Regions from separate parts of the Serratia sp. AR11 genome, predicted to be linked through region 1. Evidence: predicted binding sites of a transcription regulator. Region 1 holds the regulator's gene; each other region holds the start of a gene.

Evidence for each region. The regulator CRP, encoded in region 1, controls carbon source genes, mostly activating them, when cyclic AMP is high. The targets are predictions, from matches to a motif close to ATGTGANNNNNNTCACAT.
Region 2: aaeR (HTH-type transcriptional activator AaeR) is a predicted target of CRP. The motif match lies at 1,838-1,855, and genes of this name have one in related genera.
Region 3: ACSOSI_RS07985 (ABC-F family ATPase) is a predicted target of CRP. The motif match lies at 2,396-2,413, and genes of this name have one in related genera.
Region 4: ACSOSI_RS00205 (PTS mannitol transporter subunit IICBA) is a predicted target of CRP. The motif match lies at 2,095-2,112, and genes of this name have one in related genera.

Annotation. Positions count from the first base shown of each region.
Region 1 covers NZ_CM150739.1:5,100,380-5,106,263, reverse strand. The annotation lists gene ACSOSI_RS24165 (aminodeoxychorismate synthase component II) at 1-276, shown strand, start outside; gene argD (bifunctional acetylornithine/succinyldiaminopimelate transaminase) at 408-1,625, shown strand; gene ACSOSI_RS24155 (YccS/YhfK family putative transporter) at 1,663-3,738, opposite strand; gene crp (cAMP-activated global transcriptional regulator CRP) at 3,793-4,425, opposite strand; gene ACSOSI_RS24145 (OsmC family protein) at 4,805-5,212, shown strand; gene ACSOSI_RS24140 (phosphoribulokinase) at 5,252-5,884, opposite strand, start outside.
Region 2 covers NZ_CM150739.1:4,899,187-4,905,070, reverse strand. The annotation lists gene uriH (uridine-preferring nucleoside hydrolase UriH) at 1-76, opposite strand, end outside; gene ACSOSI_RS23200 (zinc ribbon domain-containing protein) at 285-566, shown strand; gene ACSOSI_RS23195 (hypothetical protein) at 569-946, shown strand; gene aaeR (HTH-type transcriptional activator AaeR) at 909-1,820, opposite strand; gene aaeX (p-hydroxybenzoic acid efflux pump operon protein AaeX) at 2,129-2,332, shown strand; gene aaeA (p-hydroxybenzoic acid efflux pump subunit AaeA) at 2,340-3,275, shown strand; gene aaeB (p-hydroxybenzoic acid efflux pump subunit AaeB) at 3,275-5,242, shown strand; gene ACSOSI_RS23170 (ribonuclease) at 5,486-5,884, shown strand, end outside.
Region 3 covers NZ_CM150739.1:1,663,183-1,669,066, forward strand. The annotation lists gene cynS (cyanase) at 1-115, opposite strand, end outside; gene ACSOSI_RS07970 (carbonic anhydrase) at 137-790, opposite strand; gene cynR (transcriptional regulator CynR) at 905-1,807, shown strand; gene mchS3 (MchS3 family protein) at 1,832-2,248, shown strand; gene ACSOSI_RS07985 (ABC-F family ATPase) at 2,440-4,032, shown strand; gene moeB (molybdopterin-synthase adenylyltransferase MoeB) at 4,089-4,844, opposite strand; gene moeA (molybdopterin molybdotransferase MoeA) at 4,847-5,884, opposite strand, start outside.
Region 4 covers NZ_CM150739.1:39,728-45,611, reverse strand. The annotation lists gene ACSOSI_RS00205 (PTS mannitol transporter subunit IICBA) at 1-1,846, opposite strand, end outside; gene ACSOSI_RS00200 (DUF3053 domain-containing protein) at 2,396-3,115, opposite strand; gene ACSOSI_RS00195 (Fic family protein) at 3,302-4,348, shown strand; gene glyS (glycine--tRNA ligase subunit beta) at 4,387-5,884, opposite strand, start outside.

The DNA of each region.
Region 1 (5,884 bases):
CACGGCAAGACCTCGGCGATCCGCCATCTCGACAGTGGCGTTTTTCACGGACTGAACAACCCGCTGACCGTCACCCGCTACCACTCGCTGGTGCTTGAAGCCGCTACTTTGCCGGACTGTTTTGAAGTGACGGCCTGGAGCGAGCGCGACGGCGTACGCGATGAGATTATGGGGATCCGCCACCGCCAACTGGCGCTGGAAGGGGTGCAGTTCCACCCGGAGAGCATCCTTAGCGAGCAGGGCCACCAGCTGTTGGATAATTTCCTTAAAAGTTAGTCGGTTAGGTTTTTTTTAACCGCGAAGACGATTTGCGTTTGCCCTTTATTGGTTTTTTATGCATATTTTGTGATTATATTTTCACTCAATCGCAACCAAAAAACTGAGTCACATTCAGGGTGGGCCACATAATGACCGAAAAATCCGCAGTTAGCCGCAGTACCTTTGATCAGGTTATCCTGCCTGTTTATGCACCCGCGCAGTTTGTTCCGGTCAGGGGAAAAGGCAGCCGCGTGTGGGACAGCCAAGGGAAAGAGTACATTGATTTCTCTGGCGGCATTGCGGTGACGGCGTTAGGGCACTGTCACCCGGCCTTGGTCGAGGCGCTGAAACAGCAGGGCGAAACCCTGTGGCATACCAGCAACGTTTTTACTAACGAGCCGGCGCTGCGGCTGGCCACCAAGTTGATCAACGCCACCTTTGCCGACCGGGTGTTTTTCGCCAACTCCGGCGCAGAGGCTAACGAAGCGGCCTTCAAGCTGGCTCGGCATTACGCCATTACCCGCCACAGCCCGTATAAAACCAAAATCATCGCGTTTTATAACGCTTTCCATGGCCGCACCTTATTCACCGTCTCGGTGGGCGGGCAGGCCAAGTATTCTGATGGTTTTGGGCCAAAACCGGCCGACATTGTGCACGTGCCGTTCAACGATCTGGCGGCGGTGAAAGCAGTGATGGACGACCATACCTGTGCGGTGGTGATGGAGCCAATCCAGGGCGAAGGGGGCATTACTCCGGTTAATGCCGAATTCCTCAAGGGCGTGCGTGAACTGTGCGACAAACACCAGGCACTGCTGGTATTCGACGAAGTACAAAGCGGCATGGGGCGCAGCGGCAAACTGTTTGCCTATATGCACTATGGCGTAACGCCGGACATTCTCACCACGGCCAAAGCGCTTGGCGGCGGTTTCCCGGTCAGCGCCATGCTGACCACCGAAGAGATTGCCTCGGTGATGCAGGTCGGTACCCACGGCACCACTTACGGCGGCAATCCGCTGGCCTGTGCGGTGGCGGAAGCGGCGCTGGACGTGATCAATACGCCGGAAGTGCTGAGCGGCATTGAGTTGCGTCATGGGCTATACGTGCAGGCGTTAAAGAAAATTGGCGATAAGTACGGTATTTTCAGCGATATTCGCGGCATGGGCCTGCTGATTGGTGCTGAGTTAACGCCGCAATACCAGGGTAAGGCGCGCGATTTCCTGACCGCAGCTGCTGCTCGTGGGCTGATGATCCTCAATGCCGGGCCAAATGTGATCCGCTTTGCCCCTTCGCTGGTGGTGGAGACCCAGGACATCGACCAGGGTATGGCGCTGTTTGAGTTGACGGTGCAGGACGTGATTAACGCGTAATGCGTTGCATTGATGACAAGGGCGCCAGACGGCGCCCTTATTGATCGCGCAGTTTGCGTTTCAGCCAGATGCCGTGGTGTGGGCGTTGGCTCCAGGCCAATGACGAGATGGTATGCATCACGCTCAAGTGTGAAAGAATACGCCGCAGGTGGCGCTCCATTTCGGTCACCGGCATATCTGGGTGCAAATCCGGCGGCTGCATAATGCTGTTGCCACTGCTCGGCCCGTCGTACTCCAGCCGTTGCTGGCAGCTCTGCAGCGCGATCTCGCAAGATTGCAGATACTCCTCCGCCAGTTTTGGCGTCAGCATATAGTGCTCGCGCGCCAGGATAGTCATCGCATTCAGATGCTCGACAATAAACTGGCTGTGCGTCACCCACAGGCGCATATCCGCCAGATAGTTCGATTCAAACCCCGGTTCCTGCATCGCCTGATTCAGTGAGGTGAATAACGCGTTGTGCGCCTGATTGACCTGCATGCGTGCGTAGGCCAGTGCAGTGGGATCCGGCTCTTGCTCTTCCAGCAACAAACGTAACGCCTGCTGATCGTTCTCCAGCGCCTGATGGGCATTCTTGCGCAGCAGCCCGCTTTGCCACTGTGGCCACAGCCAAATGGTACTGCCGAACACCAGTACGCAGCCAATCAGGGTGTCGATCAGACGCGGTACCAGGAAATTCGTGCCGTTCAGCGCCAGTAATTGCAGGGTATAGACCGCCGTCACCGTAAAACCAATCACCGCCAATCCGTAATTTTTACGTGACACCATATAGGCCAGCAGCGTAATCACCAGCATCACGCTCAGGGTTTCGGCCTCGGGCAGTTGTAATTGCAGCAGACCGGCGGCGATCACCAGCCCGGCCAAAGTACCGAGCGCACGGTGTTGGATGCGCACCCGGGTGGCGTTGTAGCCGTTCTGGCTCACCAGCATGATGGTGAGCAGGATCCAGTAGGGTTTCGGCAGGTTGAAAATCATCCCCAGGCTGCTGCCTGCCGCCAGCGTGACGCCTAATCGTGCCGCATTACGCAGGGCATTGGATTTGAACGACAGATAACTGACCAGCGCCGGCCAAAACGGCAGGCGGTTTTGATTGGCCATCAGGTCACGCCGATAGAGTGGATGCTGAGTACGCAGCAGACGGGCGATGCGACTGAAGTGGTAGTAGCAGAACTGACCCACCGGATTATCCGGGTGCTGTGCCGCTACTTTTTCCAATGCTGCCAGTTCATTGCCCATATTGAAGCGCTGCGAATGCTGGTGATAGAGAATATCGTGCGCCACCGTGCGTAGCCGGCCGGCAATCACCTGTGCGTTGCGGCGGATAATCGCTTCGGCCTGGCTCTGTTCCACCAGCTTTTGTACTTCTTCCGGCAGGTGCAGGCTGACGGTGATGTGTTCCTGCAAATCCAGCGCGACCTGAAAGGTTCGTTGCAGACGTTTTTGCTCGAGGTTACTGGCGTGCGGCAGAAAGTTTAGCTGCTGATACAGCAGAGTAATCAGATCCATCACCTTTTGCTGACGAACCAACAACGGCGGTAACGCGGTCTGTGGATCGGTATGCTGGGTCAGCAGTGAGTATTTGGCCTCGAAGTAGTCCGCCAACTCCAGATAGAGCTGATTGAGCGACTCGCGCATCGGCTGCTCTTTCCACAGTTTGAACCAGAACCAGGTGAACAGCCCGTACCAGGCGGTGCCGACCACATATAACAGCGGCGCATGCCAAAGCGGTACTGAACCGGCCATGCTGAGGGAGAAGATGGCGGCAACCAGCGCAGCGGGCAGCAGACGGGCGTGTAACGGGCTGATTTCACCGCTGACGCCGAGCAGCAGCGCCAGGCCGAGCATCAGTATCGGCAGCGGCAACTGCCATAACAGGGCTTGCTGCAGTAACAAACTGCTGAGTGCGAACAGTGAACCGCCGACGATCAGGCGTTTGAAAAAACGTTTGTGAGGCGTGTCCAGCCCGGCGATGTTACAGCAGGCGGGAACCAGGGAAAATAGCAGGCCATATTGCAGTTGGCCTATCAGCAAGCCAAACAGTACCGGCAGGCAAAGCACCAGCGTTTGCCGCAGTGCGTAATTAACTTCCGGGTGGTAGATCAGTCGGCGCCACATGATGACTCGGGGCATAAAAAAACGGCGCGAATCATCGCGCCGTTTTTTCAGTGATTAACGCGTGCCGTAAACGACAATAGTTTTGCCGTGGGCGGAGATCAGGTTTTGATCTTCCAGCATTTTCAGAATACGACCCACGGTTTCACGTGAGCAACCGACGATCTGGCCAATTTCCTGGCGGGTAATTTTAATCTGCATACCATCCGGGTGGGTCATGGCATCAGGCTGTTTCGCCAGGTTCAGCAGGGTTTGCGCGATGCGGCCCGTAACGTCCAGGAAAGCAAGGTTACCCACTTTCTCAGATGTGATCTGCAGACGGTTTGCCATCTGAGCTGACAGGCGCATCAGGATGTCCGGGTTAACCTGAATCAACTGGCGGAATTTCTTATAGGAAATTTCAGCCACTTCACAGGCGGTTTTCGCCCTAACCCAGGCGCTACGCTCCTGACCTTCTTCAAATAATCCAAGCTCGCCGATGAAATCCCCCTGGTTAAGGTAGGACAGGATCATCTCTTTACCCTCTTCATCCTTAATCAGCACCGCGACGGAGCCTTTGACGATGTAGTAAAGCGTTTCAGCCTTTTCACCTTGGTGAATCAGCGTACTTTTGGATGGATATTTGTGGATATGGCAATGAGACAGGAACCATTCGAGAGTAGGGTCTGTTTGCGGTTTGCCGAGAACCATTCGCTGTTATCCTCTGTTGTTATCGCTGCCTTGTGTCACAGGGGTCAGAGTTCCCTGTAAAACGTGCTGTCGCCGTTCTTTTAATGGTGGCTGTCAGCAGGTTTTGAGGCGTGTCATAAATATACGCTGTCGCCCTAGCATATTAACTTGCCGGGAGAGCTGCAAGCTACATTCTGTTAACATACCGGTAAAGGAGCCTTTCCCTGGGAGTTTCCCTGAAATCAGTGTCCCGGAAAGATTTATTGCGGCTCTGTTTGTAGCACAGAGTGAGGCGGGTGTCTTGTGTTGTCTCGCTTCAGCATGATTAGCATCAGGTTCCGTTGCCAGTTTCTATGCGAAAGCGTAGTCTGATTTTAAGAAATTAACCGGAGTGACCAGTATGCAGGCAAGAGTTAAGTGGGTGGAAGGGTTGACGTTTCTGGGTGAATCCGCGTCTGGCCATCAGGTGCTGATGGACGGCAACGCCGGGGATAAAGCCCCCAGCCCAATGGAAATGGTACTGATGTCGGTGGGAGGTTGCAGCGCGATAGATGTGGTGTCGATCCTGCAAAAAGGACGTAACGATGTGCGCGACTGCGAGGTGAAATTAACCTCCGAGCGGCGTGAGGAGGCGCCACGACTGTTTACCCATATCAACCTGCATTTCATCGTCACCGGTAAAGATTTAAGTGACAAAATTGTCGAGCGCGCGGTGAATCTTTCCGCCGAGAAATACTGTTCGGTGTCATTGATGCTGAGCAAGGCTGCCAGCGTGACCCACAGCTTTGAGATCCGCGCAGTGTCCTGACGGATAAAGGAGCGCGGCTTGTTGCCGCGCTCCGGTAAGCTATTCGATTTTTTTGCCTTCCAGCAGTTGCTGCACCAGCGGCGCCATAATCAACTCCATCGCCAGCCCCATTTTGCCGCCCGGCACCACCAGCGTATTGATATGCGAGATAAAAGAACCCTGCAGCATCGCCAGCAGATAAGGGAAATCGATCTGATCCAGGCCGCGGAAGTGGATCACCACAAAGCTCTCGTCCAGCGAGGGGATCGCCTTGGCGGCGAACGGGTTGGAGGTATCTACCGTCGGCACCCGCTGGAAGTTGATATGGGTGCGGGAAAACTGCGGCGTGATGTAGTTGATGTAGTCTTCCATCGAACGTACCACCGAATCCATCACCGCTTCACGAGAGTGGCCGCGCTCGCCGGTATCGCGGATTAACTTTTGGATCCATTCCAGGTTAACGATAGGCACCACGCCGACCAGCAAATCGACATGCTTGGCCACGTCGTTGTGCTCGGTCACTACGCCGCCGTGCAGCCCTTCATAAAACAGCACGTCGGTCGGTGCCGGTAAGGCTTCCCACGGGGTAAAGGTACCGGGAACCTGGTTATAGGGTACCGCTTCATCGTAGGTGTGCAGATACTTGCGTGAACGGCCGGTGCCGTTGGTGCCGTACTCGCTAAAGCTTTGTTG
Region 2 (5,884 bases), 200 kb from region 1:
GCGGGTTACCCCAGGCCAGCAGCATGGCGATCGCGTCGTCATGTCCCGGGTCGCAGTCCAGTATGATTTTTTTCATTGTTATTCCTGATGCAGGGAGAGGTCCCCGCAGCATAGCGCACCGGTGGTGGGCGAGGTAATGACCGATAATGCTTTTTGCTAACCACATCAAAGCGTTGCTGATTTAGCGATGTAATTAAACGTAAATCCCCTTCGGCGCGCTTTACCCTGGAGTTTACTCCAGGGTTTATTCTATAACCTGGCGTAAAGCACAGAGGAGAAGCGCGATGAGCCTGTTGAAAAAACTCTTGGGACAAGGCGATTTTGGCGGTGGGCACCAGCGCTCAGGGCATCGCAGTGGCCGCCATGGCAACCGCTATAACCAACACGGCGAGCAGGGGCCACAATGCCTGCAATGTCAGGCACCTAACAAGCCCGGCGCCCGTTATTGCCACCGTTGTGGACAACCTTTCGAGACGGCGGCGGCACAGTGCAGCGGGTGTTCAGCGCCGTTGTCACCGGGCAGCCGTTTTTGCCAACAATGCGGCAAGGCCGCTAACGGGGGATAGCCATGACAAAACGTGGATGGAGTGTGGCAGTGCTGTTGGCGGTAATGGCGTTATGGACGCTGCTGGCCTGGGGCGTTTCTGGCGTATTGGGCTGGTTGCCCGCGTTAACGGGGCTGGCGCAGAGCGGTTCGGCACAGTTGGCACCGCAGCTTACCGGCTTGCTCAGCCTGGTGCCGCAGGCGCTATTGGACACTTGGCTGCCGCAGTTGCAGCAACTGGGGAACTGGCTGGCGGGGTCTTTCCCACTGTTGCTCACCTGGGCGAAGTACGCCGTCTGGTTAATCTGGGGGCTGGGCATGCTGGCATTACTGGTGCTTGGCACCTTGGCGCGTCGTGTATTGCTCAGCGGTAGCCCTGATAGACTTCCCCCACGCGCTTAAAGTACTCGGTCAGGTAGTTGATGCACACCTGCACCTTGAGCGGCAGCTTGTCTTTCTCGGTGTACACTGCGTACACCGGGCGAGGATCCGAATGGTAGTTTTTGAACAGGATCTCGATCTCTCCGCGTTTGATCTCCTCGATCACCCACATCAGCGGTGCATAGGCGATACCGGCCCCGGCTTTCAGCCAGCGGATCATGGTCTGTGAATCGTTGGTGACGAAGCGTCCCTGCGGCGAGATGCGCGTGCTGATGCCTTCTGGCGCGATCAGCTCGAACTCGCTGTCTGGCCGCACGCTGTATTCCAGCCAGGAAAAATTGACCATATCGCTTGGTTTTAGTGGCGTGCCGTGCTGGCTGAGATAGCTTTTGGCGGCGCACACTACCATCGGCATTGAACCCAGGCGTTTGGAGAACAGGCTGGAATCCTGCAGCGCGCCGGTGCGGATCACTACATCCAGCCCGTCGGCGATCAGATCCGGTGCCGGGATACCGGTCACCAGGTTCACCGTCAGGCCGGGGTACTCTTTGAGCATATCTGCGGTCATGGTTGCCAGCACGTTTTGTGCCATGGTGGATGAGCTACCAATGCGCAGCGTGCCGGTCGGCGTATTGTTAAACGCGTACAGCTGCTCATGCACTTCGCTGACTTCCAGCAGCATGCGGCGACAGCCCTGATAATAGATTTTTCCGGCCTCCGTCAGGCCAATGCTGCGCGTGCTGCGGTTAAGCAGCTTGACCTGCAGCTCATTTTCCAGTTTGGAGACGGTCTGGCTGATAGACGAAACGCTCATATCCAACTGGCGCGCTGCCGCAGTAAATGACCCGCATTCAACCACTTTGGCGAATACCGACATCCGTTTTAGTCTTTCCATTATTCACTCTGGCTTAAAAGTGATTTAGATCACAGATTGTTGATGACTTGATAGTAAGCACGCTAATATAAACAGGTCGGGTGAAAAGACCTTACTAACGCGCGAGTGCGATCGGCAGCGCCATAGTGGCCGATCCCTCCGATATCCTCGCAGTCCCTATCGCGGATGTACGCTCCAGAGTTTACTCTTATTTCAGGTTCCTGACCTGTCTGGGCCTGAATTTGTGGTGCGTGTCAGCTAAAATGTAAAGAGAATGTGAATGGATAGAGTTCTTAACGCCCGGTGCAGTGAACAATAAGGAAAAATTGATGAGTTTGCTTCCGGTTATGGTCATTTTCGGACTGTCGTTTCCCCCGATATTTTTTGAGTTGCTGCTCTCGCTGGCGCTGTTTTTTTTGCTGCGCCGCCTGCTGCAACCCACCGGGATTTACGATTTTGTCTGGCATCCAGCGCTGTTTAATACTGCGCTGTACTGCTGTTTGTTCTATCTGATTACCTGTCTTTTCGTTTGAGGTCGCTGTGAAAAATTTTTCAATAAAAATAACCCGAATCGCGATCACTCTGATTCTGGTCCTGCTGGGGATCATAGCCATATTCAAGGCCTGGGTGTTCTACACCGAATCCCCGTGGACGCGTGACGCCAAGTTCACCGCCGACGTGGTGGCGATCGCCCCGGACGTCACCGGTCTGTTGACCGATGTCCCTCTGGTGGATAACCAACTGGTGAAGAAAGGGCAGGTGCTGCTGGTGATTGACCAGCCGCGCTACCAACAGGCCCTGGCGGAAGCCAATGCCGATGTCGCCTACTACCAGACGCTGGCGGCAGAAAAAAGACGTGAAGCCGGCCGCCGTGTGCGCCTCGGCGTGCAGGCGATGTCGCAGGAAGAGATCGACCAGGCGAATAACGTATTGCAAACCGTAGAGCATCAGCTGGCGAAGGCTGTAGCGACCCGTGAACTGGCTAAATTGGATCTGGAACGCACTACGGTACGCGCACCGGCCGATGGCTGGATCACCAACCTGAACGTTCACGCCGGCGAATACATCACCCGGGGTTCAGTCGCCGTGGCGCTGGTGAAGAAAAACAGCTTCTACATTCTGGCCTATCTGGAAGAAACCAAGCTCAATGGCCTGAACAAGGGCGACCGTGCGGAAATCACTCCGCTGGGCAGTAACCGCATCATGCACGGCACCGTCGATAGCGTGGCCGCCGCCGTCAACAACAGCAGCAGCACCGTGAACAGCAAAGGGTTGGCGTCGATCGACAGCAACCTGGAGTGGGTGCGTCTGGCGCAGCGCGTGCCGGTAAAAATCCTGCTGGACGACAAAGACCAATTGCACCCGTACCCGGCTGGCACCACCGCTACCGTGGTGATCACCGGTAAGAATGACCGCGCTACCGACAGCGGCTCGCCTTTTGTGCGTTTGATGCATCGGCTGCGTGAGTTCGGTTAATGAATAACCCAACCTTTATTCGGCTGAGATTTGCCTTCAAGCTCAGCTTTGCGGTGGTGTTTGCGCTGTTCGTCGGCTTCCATCTCAATCTGGAAACCCCACGCTGGTCGGCGATGACCGCCGCCATCGTGGCCGCCGGTACGGCCTTTGCCGCGGGCGGCGAGCCTTTTTCCGGTGCTATTCGTCATCGCGGTTGGCTGCGTATTATCGGCACATTCATCGGCTGCTTTGTCGGCATAGCGATTATCGTCACTACGGCGCGTGCGCCGGTGGTGATGTTGCTGCTGTGCTGCATCTGGGCCGGCTTCTGCACCTGGATTTCCTCTCTGGTTAAAGTTGAAAACTCCTATGCCTGGGGCCTGGCGGGTTATACCGCGCTAATCATTATTGTCACCGTTGCCAGCAGCGAAGCGCATCTGCTGGAAGCGCCGCAGTTCGCTATTGAGCGCTGCAGTGAGATCGTGCTGGGGATCGTCAGCGCCGTGTTGGCAGACTTGCTGTTCTCGCCGCGTTCAATCAAACAGGATATCGACCGGGCGGTGGATAAACTGCTGGTGGATCAGTACCTGTTGATGCAGATGTGCATCAGCAATGCCGAGAAAGAAGATATCGACCGTGCCTGGAGCAATTTGGTGAAGAGCACCACAGCGCTGAACGGCATGCGCAGCAACCTGATGATGGAGTCATCACGCTGGCAAAAGGTGAATCGCCGCATTCTGGCGCTGCATACGCTTTCGCTGACGTTGATTACCCAGGCCTGCGAGACCTATTTAATCCTGTTGAACCACCCGGATGCGCTGAAAGAAAACGTTCGCGAGTTGCTGATGGTTCCGGCTCAAACGCCGCAGGAAATCCATAAACGCATGAAGTTGTTGCGGCAGGTGCTGACCACTAACCGTACCGACGAGACATTAGTGACCATCACCAGTTGGGTGGGGGCGGCCACTCGCTACCTGCTGCTGGCCAAAGGCGTACACACCAACAGCAGTATCAGTTCGGTAGAAGAAGGGGTGTTGAGCAGTGAGGTGGTGGTTAAACCGACCTCGGCGGAAAGACACCACGCGATGATTAACGGTCTGCGCACCTTTGTGGCGACGGCCTTTGGCAGCCTGCTGTGGCTGTGGACCGGCTGGACCTCCGGCAGCGGCTTTATGGTGATCATTGCGGTGATCACCTCCCTGGCGATGCGCACCCCGGCACCGCGCATGGTGGCGATGGACTTTATCCTGGGTATGCTGGCGGCGATCCCGGTCGGCTCACTGTATTTTATGGTGATCCTGCCGGCGACTCAGCAAAGTATTTTACTGCTGTGCCTCAGTCTGGGCTTGCTGGCGTTTTTCATCGGTATCGAGGTGCAGAAACGACGGTTGGGCTCGCTTGGCCTGCTGGCGGGGACCATCAATATTCTGGTATTGAGCAACCCGATGGAGTTCAACGTCACGCAGTTCCTTGATGGTGCGCTTGGCCAGTTCCTCGGCAGCTGTGTGGGCCTGATGGTGCTGCTGCTGATCCGCGATAACTCGCGTGAACGTACCGGTCGCACCTTGCTGAACCAGTTTGTCGGCAGCGCGGTATCGGCGCTGACTACCAAGGCCGCACGCCGTCAGCAAAACCACCTGCCTGCGCTGTATCAGCAGTTGAATCAGCTGCTGATGATGTTCCCGAACGATATTGCCAAGTACCGATTGGCGCTGAACCTGATTATCGCTCACCAGCGTATGCAGCGGGCTGAGATCCCGGTTAGCGAGGAGCTTTCGGCTTTCCATAAGCAGATCCGCAGTACCGCCGACCACATGGTCTCGGCGAAGAACGAGGTAAAACGTGCTTATTATTACGATCGGCTGTTGAGTGAAATGAACGATTATCAGCAGAAGCTGGTGGATTATCAGGCCCCGCTCAGCGTTACCGGGCCGGTAAAACGTCTGGCCGACATGCTGTATCGCTATCGTCACGCCCTGATTGACTGATACCTCAAATTTTCTTGCCGGGGCTATACTTGCCTGAGATAGCCCCGTTTCAGAGTTGCACTGAGTGCCTGACCGGCTGCAAAATGGCATGATTAGCTTGAACGGGTGATGCAGGTTGTTCGGCGCGCTTTCCCTGAAGTGAAAACGTTACATGCCAGTCATCTCTGCTTCATCCTTTTCATCTATAAATCCAACCAGCATGGGTGTTGATGCGCCCCTGTCGGCCATAAATCAGGGACAGCAATGAATAAGCGGATCCTCGTGGCGATCGTTATCGCCGTTGTGATAGCCGGCTTTACTGCAATGCGCAGTAACGATCGGGTGATTGCCAACGTACCGGCGGTAGCCGAAGGTCAGAGTATTGACCAACTGACGCAGCAGCAAAGGGTGGTGAGCTATCTGCAGCAGCACCAGCGGCTGCCGGACTATTACATCACCAAGAAGCAGGCGCGTGAACAGGGATGGGATGCACGTAACGGCAATCTGTGTTCGGTGTTGCCGGGCAAAGCGATTGGCGGCGATCGTTTCTCAAACCGTGAAGGGCAACTGCCCACGGCCCGCAGTCGGGTATGGCGTGAGGCGGATATCAATTATCAATGCGGCCGGCGCGGCGCCGATCGTTTGCTGTATTCCAGCGACGGC
Region 3 (5,884 bases), 2.1 Mb from region 1:
TCAGGCCAGTACCCTGGTTAATCGCTTCGAAGGTCAGGTTTTTGCGGATCTTGGCCATCATAATGGTGTCGGTCAGGGTTTCGCGCGGGGATGAGTAGTGCAGTGACTGAGTCATATTGTTTCCTTATAAATGAAATTAAAAGCGAGATACGGCAGGGGTTGCCGTGACCTCAGGATTGGTTGCCAGCGGAATAAAACGGCGGGTTTCGCCATCCAGCGCTTCAATGCCGCCGCTGGCGATGTCATACACCCAACCGTGCAGCTTCAACCGGCCTTGTTCAAGCGCCAGTGCCACCGACGGGTGGGTCTTGATATTGTTCAGCTGTGCGATGACGTTCTCACGCACCATCGAACTGACTTTCTCACTTTCGGATGCATGCTGATAAGCCTGATTGACCACCTTGGCTGAGTCGGCATAGCGCAGCCAGTTAGCCACGGTCGGCATATGTTGCAGACACTGGCAGGTGGCGATGGCGGTCATTGCGCCACAGTCGGAATGCCCGCAGATCACGATATCTTCAACGCCGAGTGCAGAGACGGCATATTCTACTGATGCGGAGACGCCACCCGGCTCCGGGCCGAACGAAGGCACGATATTGCCGGCATTGCGGATCACAAACAGGTCGCCCGGTTCGCGCTGGGTAATCAGTTCCGGCACCAGACGGCTGTCGGAACAGGAGATAAACAGGGTGCGTGGGCTCTGCTGGGTCGCCAGCCGCTGGAACAGTGCCGTGCGTTCGACAAACGCCTCACGCTGGAACTTCAAAAAGCCTTCAATAACCTCTTTCATACTGCCTCCATCTGGGTGCTGTTAAGCGATGGACGTATCTTGCGCCGCTCTGGCTATAGGGTCTAAGACCCATTTATAATGATCACTATAGGAATTACTAATAGTAGGGGCGCTATGCTGTTGCGACATATTCGTTATTTTCTGGCCGTTGCCGAGCAGGGCAACTTCACACGCGCTGCCGAAGTGCTGCACGTTTCGCAGCCCACGCTGTCACAGCAAATCAAACAGCTGGAGGAAACGCTGGGTACGCCGCTGTTGGATCGCAGTGGCCGAACCGTGCGCCTGACCGATGCCGGTGCGGCCTGGATGCGCTATGCCCGCCGGGCATTACAGGATCTGGACGAAGGTGCGCGCGCGATCCATGACGTGGCGACGCTGGAGCGTGGCAATCTGAGGTTGGCAATGACGCCGACCTTTAGCGCCTACCTGGTTGGCCCGGTTATCGATGCCTTTTATCGGCGTTATCCGGGGATATCGCTAAGTATTCAAGAAATGACTCAGGACAGAATCGAGGCGTTGCTGGCGGAGGATCAGTTGGATTTGGGTATTGCTTTTGGCCAGGCGCAGTCGCCAGATATCGAGGCCAACGACCTGTTTAGTGAATCGTTAAATATGGTGGTTGGCGCAGATCATCTTTTGGCCCAACGGCAACATCCTTTGACGGCGGAAGAGCTTGAACGGCAACCCCTGGCTTTACTGAGCGAAGATTTTGCTACCCGTCAGTTCATCGACGGTTATTGTCGCCAGCAGAGTATCTGCCCGTGGGTGGCGGTAGAAGCCAATGCGATTGGTGCTATCCTCGAGATTGTGCGCCGTGGTCAGCTTGCCACCATTCTACCGGCGGCGATCGCCCAGGCGGATCCGCAGTTGCGGTCGGTACAACTTGCCGTTGCCCTGCCAGCGCGTCGGGCGGTATCACTGCAACGCAAAAGCGCTTACCGCAGCGCGGCATCGCAGGCGTTTGTTGCGGTTTTACATCAGCAGGCTTTTATGTCGACACATGCCAACCCGGTATAAAAGCGCTTGAATAGAGAAATTTTTATGAAAATGATTTTGCGCGTTGTGACTTTGCTTGTTGTTTCTTTCTGTTCCCTCTCTGGCTACGCCGCTGAGCAAAGCCGCGAAGAGACAGAAAATGTTTTATCCAAAGTCAGCGATTTCTCTTTGGGAATGAATGGGTTTGTTGGCATTGGCAGCGTTGGCGAGACCGAGCTAATAAGAATCCTAACCTATCAGGATGCGGGGGACATTTTCTTGCGTATTGCCAAAAATCCGCAGGCAACGCCAGAAGCCAAACTTTATGCTGCCTGTGGCTTAAAAAAACTAAATAACAATAACGGCGAAGCCGATTTCGCCCAAGAGTGGGATAAACCGGTTTCGGTATTGAAAGGGGATATTTTAAGGACAGAAAAGTTTAAAGAGGTCTATTTCAATATCTTAAAACATGGCTGCTGGTGAATGTATTAATTCCCCTTCAATCCGCCGGATGGGATTTACTGCCTCCGGCCTCAAGGCTCCGCGCAGTGTCTGGCTTTTTCTGCCACCGCACCATTGCTCAAATTGTCACCAAAACTTCCCGCGATCTCTTATCCTCGTTATGGCATAATGCGCGCCAAATCACATTCCTAATGATATGAAGAGCGAGCGCTGTGTTAAGCACTAACAACATTACTATGCAGTTTGGCAGTAAGCCGCTGTTTGAAAACATCTCTGTAAAATTTGGTGGCGGTAACCGCTATGGTTTGATCGGGGCCAACGGCTGCGGCAAATCCACCTTTATGAAAATCCTGGGCGGCGATCTGGTACCGAGCGGCGGCAACGTGTTCCTCGATCCGAACGAGCGTCTGGGTAAACTGCGTCAGGATCAGTTCGCTTTTGAGCAATACAGCGTGCTGGACACCGTTATCATGGGCCACCATGAACTGTGGGCAGTGAAAGAAGAGCGTGACCGTATTTACGCTATGGCCGAAATGAGCGAAGAAGACGGCTATAAAGTGGCCGATCTGGAAGTGGCTTACGGCGAAATGGACGGTTACACCGCCGAAGCGCGTGCCGGCGAGCTGCTGCTCGGTGTTGGCATCCCGGTCGAACAGCATTATGGCCCGATGAGCGAAATCGCGCCGGGCTTTAAGCTGCGTGTGTTGCTGGCACAGGCCCTGTTCTCCGATCCGGAAATCCTGCTGCTCGACGAACCGACGAACAACCTGGACATCGATACCATTCGCTGGCTGGAGCAGGTGCTGAACGAGCGTAACAGCACCATGGTTATCATTTCGCACGACCGTCACTTCCTGAACATGGTGTGTACTCACATGGCGGATCTGGACTACGGCGAACTGCGCGTGTATCCGGGTAACTATGACGAATACATGACGGCGGCCACGCAATCGCGTGAACGTCTGATGGCGGATAACGCCAAGAAGAAGGCACAGATTAACGAACTGCAGTCGTTCGTCAGCCGCTTCAGCGCCAACGCCTCCAAATCCAAACAGGCCACCTCACGCGCCCGCCAGATAGACAAGATCCAGCTGGAAGAAGTGAAGGCTTCAAGCCGTCAGAACCCGTTCATCCGTTTCGATCAGGACAAAAAACTGTTCCGTAACGCACTGGAAGTGGAGGCGCTGACCAAAGGCTTCGACAACGGTCCACTGTTCAGCAAGCTCAACCTGATGGTTGAAGTGGGCGAGAAAGTGGCGGTGCTGGGCCCGAACGGTGTCGGTAAGTCTACCTTGCTGAAAACCCTGGTTGGCGATGCACAGCCGGACAGCGGCAGCGTGAAATGGTCTGAAAACGCCAAGATTGGTTACTACGCGCAGGATCATGAATACGAGTTCGATGACACCCTGACGGTATTCGACTGGATGAGCCAGTGGAAGCAGGAAAAGGACGACGAGCAGGCCGTTCGCAGCGTGCTGGGGCGTTTACTGTTCAGCCAGGACGACATCAAGAAGAAAGTTAAGGTGCTGTCTGGTGGTGAAAAGGGCCGCATGCTGTTCGGCAAGCTGATGATGCAGCGCCCTAACATCCTGATTATGGATGAACCGACTAACCACCTGGATATGGAATCCATCGAGTCGCTGAACATGGCGTTGGAAATGTACGAAGGCACCCTGATCTTCGTTTCCCACGACCGTGAGTTCGTTAGCTCGCTGGCGACCCGCGTACTGGAAATGACACCGACCAAGGTTATCGACTTTACCGGCAACTACGAAGACTATCTGCGTAGCCAGGGTATCGTGTAACTTCTGTTACGGCATTAAAAAGGCGGGAGCGAATATTCCCGCCTTTTTTGTGTCTGCTATTCCCCGCCACACACTTCGCACTGCGGATCCTTCGGCAGCTTCATCTCACGGAACTGCATGGTCATGGCGTCAAACATCAGCAGTTTGCCGGTGAGCGGCTGCCCGTATTGCGTCAGCAGTTTGATGGCCTCGATAGCCTGCAGAGTGCCGATGGTACCCACCAGCGGTGCCATCACACCGGCCTCGACACAGGTCAGGGCGTTATCACCGAATAACCGGCTCAGACAGCGGTAGCAAGGTTCATTGGCCTGGTAAGTGAAGACGCTGAGTTGCCCTTCCATACGGATCGCCGCGCCGGACACCAGCGGTTTGCGCTGCGCATGGCACAGGCGGTTGAGCAGATCGCGCGTTGCCACGTTGTCGGTACAGTCCAGCACCAGATCGTTGGCGGCAATCTGTGCCGCCATCTGTTCATCGTCCAGTTGCCCGTCAACGGCATCAATATGGATATGCGGATTGATGGCGCTCAGTTCGATACGCGCCGAATCAACCTTCGCCATGTCAATGCGCGCGTCGCGGTGCAGGATCTGGCGTTGCAGGTTGGAGAGCGAAACAGTGTCGAAATCAACCAGCGTCAGATGCCCCACCCCTGCGGCAGCCAAATAGGGCGCGGCGGCGCAACCCAAACCGCCCAGGCCAACAATCATTACCCGTGCGGCTTTCAGCTTTTCCTGACCGTCGAAGTCGAAACCGCGCAGGATAATCTGGCGGTTATAGCGCAATGCTTCGGCATCGGTTAATTCCGGCAGCATGCTTAGCTCCTCAGCAGGGCGTTGAAAGGCTCAATTTCCACCTTTTCACCCACTGCTACGGAACCGCGATCGCGCTCCAGTACGATAAAACAGTTACCCTGGCTGAATGAACTGAACACGTGCGAGCCTTGATGGCCGGTGCTGCTGACTTCCAACTCGCCATGGGCGTTACTGCTGAATACGCCGCGCTGGAAGTCGAGACGGCCCGGTGCTTTCTTAAACGGCGTCAATGCGCGTGCTTGCAGACGCGGTGGCAACTGCCAGTCGCTGTGGCCGGCCAGTTTTACCAGCAGCGGTTGCACCAGTTGGTAGAAGGTCAGGGCGGCAGAAACCGGGTTGCCCGGCAGGCCACAGAACCAGGCGTGTTTCAGCTTGCCGAAGGCAAAAGGCTTACCCGGTTTGATCGCCAGCTTCCAGAAGCTGACTTCGCCCAGTTCATCCAGCATCTGCTTGGTGTAGTCGGCTTCACCGACCGAAACGCCACCGCTGCTGATCACCACGTCGGCCTGACTGTCCGCCTGCTCGAAAGCGGCGCGCAGCGCTTCTTGATTGTCGCGGATAATGCCCAGATCGATCACCTCGCAGCCCAGCTGTTCCAGCATCAGGCGCACCGCAAAGCGATTGGTATCGTAGATTTGCCCAGCCTGTAACGGCTGGCCGACCGGTTGTAATTCGTCGCCGGTAGAGAACACCGCGACTTTCAGTTTGCGCATCACCTGGACTTCGGCAACGCCGAGCGAGGCCAGCAGCGGCAATTGCGCGGCACCCAGCCTGATGCCTGCGGCTAACACGCCTGCGCCCTGGCGAATATCTTCCCCGGCCAGACGAATATTTTGCCCGGTTTGTACTTCGGCCGTAAAGCGCACGCCTGCATCACTCAGCTCGGCCTGTTCCTGCATGATCACCGCTTCGGCGCCAACCGGGACAGGGGCGCCGGTCATAATGCGTATGCAGGTATTGGCCGGCCAGTTGCCATCAAATGGCGCACCGGCAAAGGCTTTGCCCGCCACCGGCAACGGCGCATTGGCTTGCAAATCGGC
Region 4 (5,884 bases), 430 kb from region 1:
CGCCGTCGTCATCCAACGCATTGGTCAGGCTGGTGATCACCTGGATATGTTCGTTATTGCGTGCGGCAATACCGATGACCAGCCGCGCCACCTCGTCCTCTTCATCACCGAAACGCACGCCCTGCGGGTATTGGCAGAACACCACGCCGGTGCGCAGTACCCGGTCTTTGGCTTCGATGGTGCCGTGCGGCACGGCGATCGACTCGCCCAGATAGGTGGAGGTCAGTTTCTCGCGCTCCAGCATCGCAGGAACGTATTCCGGCTCAACGTAGCCGCCCTTGACCAGTTGCTCACCGGCAAAGCGGATCGCCTGTTCCTTGTCGCTGGCCTGCAGGTTAAGGAACACGTTGCTTTCGCTGAGGCGGAACAGGTTTTGCTCGCTCGCTTCAAAGCTGTCGTCAAGCCGGCTGATGACTTTCTGTTGGTTATCGGTGGTTTTGTTGGCCGCCACCAGACGCTCGGTCAGATCGCTGTACAGCTTGCTGTCGAGGAAGTTGGTCAGCGAGATATGCTGGGCCTGAGGCGCGTGCCGCATCGCTCGCTCGGTCAGGTCGCGGTGAGTGATCACCAGATCCACATCGTCCGGCAGGCTATTGATGGCGCTGTTGGTCACCGAGATATTTTTCAGCCCGGCATCCGCCACTTTTTTGCGCAGCACCCCGGCTCCCATCGCGCTGGAGCCCATACCGGCATCGCAGGCAACGATGATTTTACGTACCGTGGTCAGATCGCCATCGACCGCTGCATGAGCCGCCGCGCCGCCTTTAGACTGCGACTTCATTTCTTGCATACGGCGAGTTGCATCGATCAGATCGTCCTCTTCTTTCACTTTTGAGGTTTTCAGCAGGAAGCCCGCGACCACAAACGACACCACAAAGGCCGCACCGATAGCCGCCAGGTTAGCGAAATAAGCGCCCTTCGGCGTCATCGCCAGCACCGCCAGAATCGAACCCGGTGAAGCCGGAGAAACCAGACCGCCGTGCAACAGGGTCAGGGTGAATACGCCGGTCATGCCACCCAGGATCACCGCCAACAGCAGACGTGGGTTCATCAGCACGTACGGGAAGTAGATTTCGTGGATACCACCGAAGAAGTGGATGATCGCAGCACCACCGGCAGACTGCTTGGCACTGCCGCGGCCAAAGAACATGTAGGCCATCAGCACGCCCAAGCCCGGGCCTGGGTTGGCTTCGATCAGGAAGAAGATGGATTTGCCGGTTTCGGTCGCCTGCTGGATGCCCAGCGGTGAGAAGATACCGTGGTTAATCGCGTTATTGAGGAACAGGATTTTCGCCGGTTCCACGAAGATTGACGCCAGCGGCAACAGGTTGTTGGTCACCATGATGTTCACGCCGGTAGCCAGGATATGCGACAACCCTTCGACCAGCGGACCAATCGCCATAAACGACAGGATAGCCAGCAGCATACCGATAATGCCGGCGGAGAAGTTGTTCACCAACATCTCAAAACCGCTTTTGATTTTGCCGTCGACCCAGCGGTCAAAATGCTTGATCGCCCAGCCGCCCAGCGGGCCGGCAATCATCGCACCGAGGAACATCGGCATGTCTGCGCCGACAATCACGCCCATGGTGGTGATGGCACCGACCACGCCGCCGCGATCGCCCCCCACCAGACGGCCACCGGTGAAACCGATCAGCAGCGGCAGCAGGTAAGTGATCATCGGGCCAACCAACTTGGCTAAGGTTTCGTTCGGCAGCCAACCGGTAGGAATGAATAACGCGGTGATGATACCCCAGGCGATAAATGCGCCAATGTTGGGCATCACCATGTTGCTTAAGAAGCGGCCAAAGTTCTGAACTTTGACTTTGATGTCTGGTGAAAACATAAAACACACCCCTATTGTTACGCGCTGACAATAGAGCGCGTGATTATTGTTGTTACGATCCAGCTGTGTTGTGGCTGTATGCGAAATGGACTCTATCACGCTGTTTTTACCGTGCGAACTTCACGGATTTTTTGTGATGCAGATCACCAACAACACCCCATCCAATAGGCATTTATAGTGATATACATCACATTTAATCGGTGTAGAAAAAATACAACGCGCCAAATTCGCCCTAAAATCCCGACATAATGCGACGTTGATCACATTTTCATATTGCGTATTTGTTTTTAAATTGTGACATCAATCACAATTTATTTGCTGATGGCTACCGGATCCTGGCCTGGGGGTGTTCTTCCCTGTGAGCATTCATCCCGTCGGGAAATAACAGTGCGATGAATGAAAGAAAACTACATGTCGGAAAAAGATGATTAATTGAAGTGTAGTACAGAAGCGACGCGCAAGAAGTGAGCAAGTGATTGGAAAGACAGGGAGGGAACAGCGAAAGGGAAATGGCAGAAGCCGGGTATGCCGGCTTCTGCTTTTACACTATTACTGAGTGACGCTTGAGACGGTTTTCTGTGCGTTCAGTAAATCCTGCTGCTTGGCGACCAGATTCGACATCATGGTGTTGTACTGCGTTGCCTGCTGGGAAGTACGGAATTGCACGCCGTTATTGTTAAAGCTCACCTGATTACCCTGTGTACGCAGGAAATCCCCAACCTGCACCAGATCCTGAACGAAACTGGCGGTCGCAGGAATAACCGGCATCAGCGCATTGGCCGGCCCGGTGACGATTTTGTCGTAGGCCTGGTTATACACGGCTTTCAGATCGTCAGGTTGCTTCAACGTTGCCCGGGCGGTATCCGCCTGTGACTTGGCCGACTGGATCTGCTGCCCCAGCAGGTTCAGCGCCCCAACGGACTGTTGCAACGAATCGCGCTTGCTCATGTAGTCCTGTGCGGTGCGGATCTGGTTGATTTGATCCAACGCCGGCGTCAGGCTGGCGTCCAGTGACTTGGACAACTGCTGTGAAAAGCCGACCAAAATAGCGTAATCACCGGCATAGTTGCCGAACTTCTGTTTCTGATCTTCGCTCAGCGTCGGGATTTTCGCGCCGCTGCGCATCACCGTATTCTGTATGTAATCAATAAACGCCTTGCGTTGTTCCGGCTCTTTATCGCCGCAAGCAGTCAGTTGCATGACCACCAACAATGCCAATACCGGGGCCAACCAACGCGCGAAATTCCTGCTCTGGATCCCTACCGCCATGTGACATAACTCCTGTTATAAACCTGCTTTTTCATCGGACTCCGTCCCTTTTGCTGCACTCCCTGCGCCTATAAGAATAGATCAACTGAGTGCGATCCGATACGCGATTCACCTTTCGGGGCTTATTCTTCGGTGAAAGGCCAAGCTCTGCGGGTTGGCAAGAGGCTACTGTACCGGCTCAGGAGCATGATACACTTTTGTATCATTTATCACCGGGCCAAGCTGCGCATGTCATCCTATCAGCCACCGTTGACCATCAGCTCACGCATTCTGCATCTGGTAACCGATGTCGGTGCTGCACTGGCGCGCTTAAAAATGCAGGCCGAGCAAGAACATGCCTTACGGCTGCGCCGCATCAACCGCATCCGCACTATTCAGGGCTCTCTGGCTATCGAAGGCAATAGCCTGAGTGAAGAACAGATCACCGCCATCATCGAGGGTAAACGCATCATTGCGCCACCTCGTGAGATCCAGGAAGCACTCAATGCCATTCGTTGCTATGGAAATCTGAACAACTGGCGTCCCGTGCAGGAGAAGGATTTACTCGCCGCACATCTTGTGCTGATGGAGGGTCTGCTGCCTGATGCAGGGCATTATCGCCATGGCGGTGTCGGGGTCATGAACGGTAGAAACGTCATTCATATGGCACCGCCGGCAGAACGGGTCTCGCTGTTAGTGCGTCAACTGCTGGTCTGGTTACAAGAGACAGATCTGCCGCCGCTGATCGGCAGTTGCGTATTTCATTACGAGTTTGAGTTTATTCATCCTTTCGCCGACGGTAACGGACGAATGGGCAGACTGTGGCAAACGCTGATCCTGTCACGTTGGGACCCCCTGTTTGCCAACGTACCGGTTGAAAGCCTGGTACATGACAATCAGCCCGGTTACTACCAAGCGTTGAATGCCAGTAACCAGCAGAGCGACTGTGCTCCCTTCGTTGAGTTTATGCTGGACATGATTTTGCGAGCACTAGAGCAAAGCCTTACCCCCCAAGTCACCCCCCAAGTCACCCCCCAAGTCGCTGAGCTACTGGTGATACTGAAGGGGGAGATGTCACGCGAAGAGATTCAACAAGCACTTCAGCTACAGGATAGAAAATCTTTCCGGGAGCGCTATCTGCGCCCGGCGTTGAGCGCTCAACTGATTGAGATGACGCTGCCTGAAAGACCCAACAGCCGCCTGCAGAAATACCGCCTTACCCTTCAAGGCGATGCACTGCGCCGACAGCAATAAAAAAGGCGCCCTGAGGCGCCTTTTCACAGCAGAACCGCTTATTGCAGCACGGAGATATCCGCGACCTGCAGGAACAGCTCACGCAGTTTGCTCAGCAGCGTCAGACGGTTCACACGCACCGCTTCGTCTTCTGCCATCACCATCACGTTGTCGAAGAACGCATCGACCGGCTCACGCAGGTCTGCCAGCTCCACCAGCGCATCCTGATAGTTGCCTGCCGCAAAATACGGCTCCAGCTTATCGCGCAGTACCACCAGATGGGTCGCCAGTTGGATCTCAGCCGCTTCTTTCAATACCGAGGCGTGTACACGATCATTGAGCGTATCGGTAGATTTGGCCAGGATATTGGAAACGCGTTTGTTGGCCGCAGCCAGCGCAGCTGCCGCTTCCAGGGTACGGAAGTGGGTCACCGCTTTGACGCGCGCATCGAAGTCCGCCGGTTTGGTCGGACGACGTGCCAACACCGCCTGAATGGTGTCGACCGCGTGGCCTTCTTCCTGATACCAGGCGCGGAAACGGCCCAGCATAAACTCGACAACCTCGTCGACCACCTTGGCGTTGGTCAGCTTGCTGCCGTACAGGCGCACAGCCTCTTCGGTCAGGGTCTGCAGATCCAGCGTCAGGTTTTTCTCAACGATAATACGCAGCACGCCCAGCGCAGCACGGCGTAGTGCAAACGGGTCTTTATCGCCTTTCGGATGTTGCCCGATGCCGAAGATACCGGCCAGGGTGTCCATCTTGTCGGCGATCGCCAGCGAACAGGCCACCAGCGACTCCGGCAGTGCGTCACCGGCAAAGCGCGGCTGGTACTGTTCGTTCAATGCAACAGCCACGTCTTCAGCTTCGCCGTCATGACGCGCGTAGTGCATGCCCATCACGCCCTGGGTGTCGGTGAATTCGAAGACCATGTTGGTCATCAGATCGCACTTCGACAGCAGGCCCGCACGGGTAGCGTGGTTAACATCAGCACCAATCTGACCGGCAACCCAGCCCGCCAGCGCCTGAATACGGTCGGTCTTGTCGCGCAGGGTGCCCAGTTGCTGTTGGAACAGCACGGTTTCCAGACGCGGCAGGTTGTCTTCCAGACGTTTTTTGCGGTCGGTGTTAAAGAAGAACTCGGCATCGGCCAGACGCGGACGCACTACCTTCTCGTTACCGGAAATAATCTGCTGCGGATCTTTGGATTCGATATTGGCCACGAAGATAAAGTTCGGCAGCAGTTTGCCCGCGGCGTCATACACCGGGAAATACTTCTGGTCGCCTTTCATGGTGTACACCAGCGCTTCCGCCGGCACCGCCAGGAATTTCTCTTCGAATTTGGCGGTCAACACCACCGGCCATTCCACCAGCGAGGCCACTTCTTCCAGCAGGCTTTCGCTCAAATCGGCCTTGCCGCCAATGGTCGAAGCAGCCAGCTCGGCGTCACGCTTGATCATTGCCTTACGGGTTTCGTAATCAGCGATCACCTTACCACGCTCCAGCAGGATCTGCGGATATTGGTCGGCATTGTCGATAGTGAATTCCGCTTCACCCATG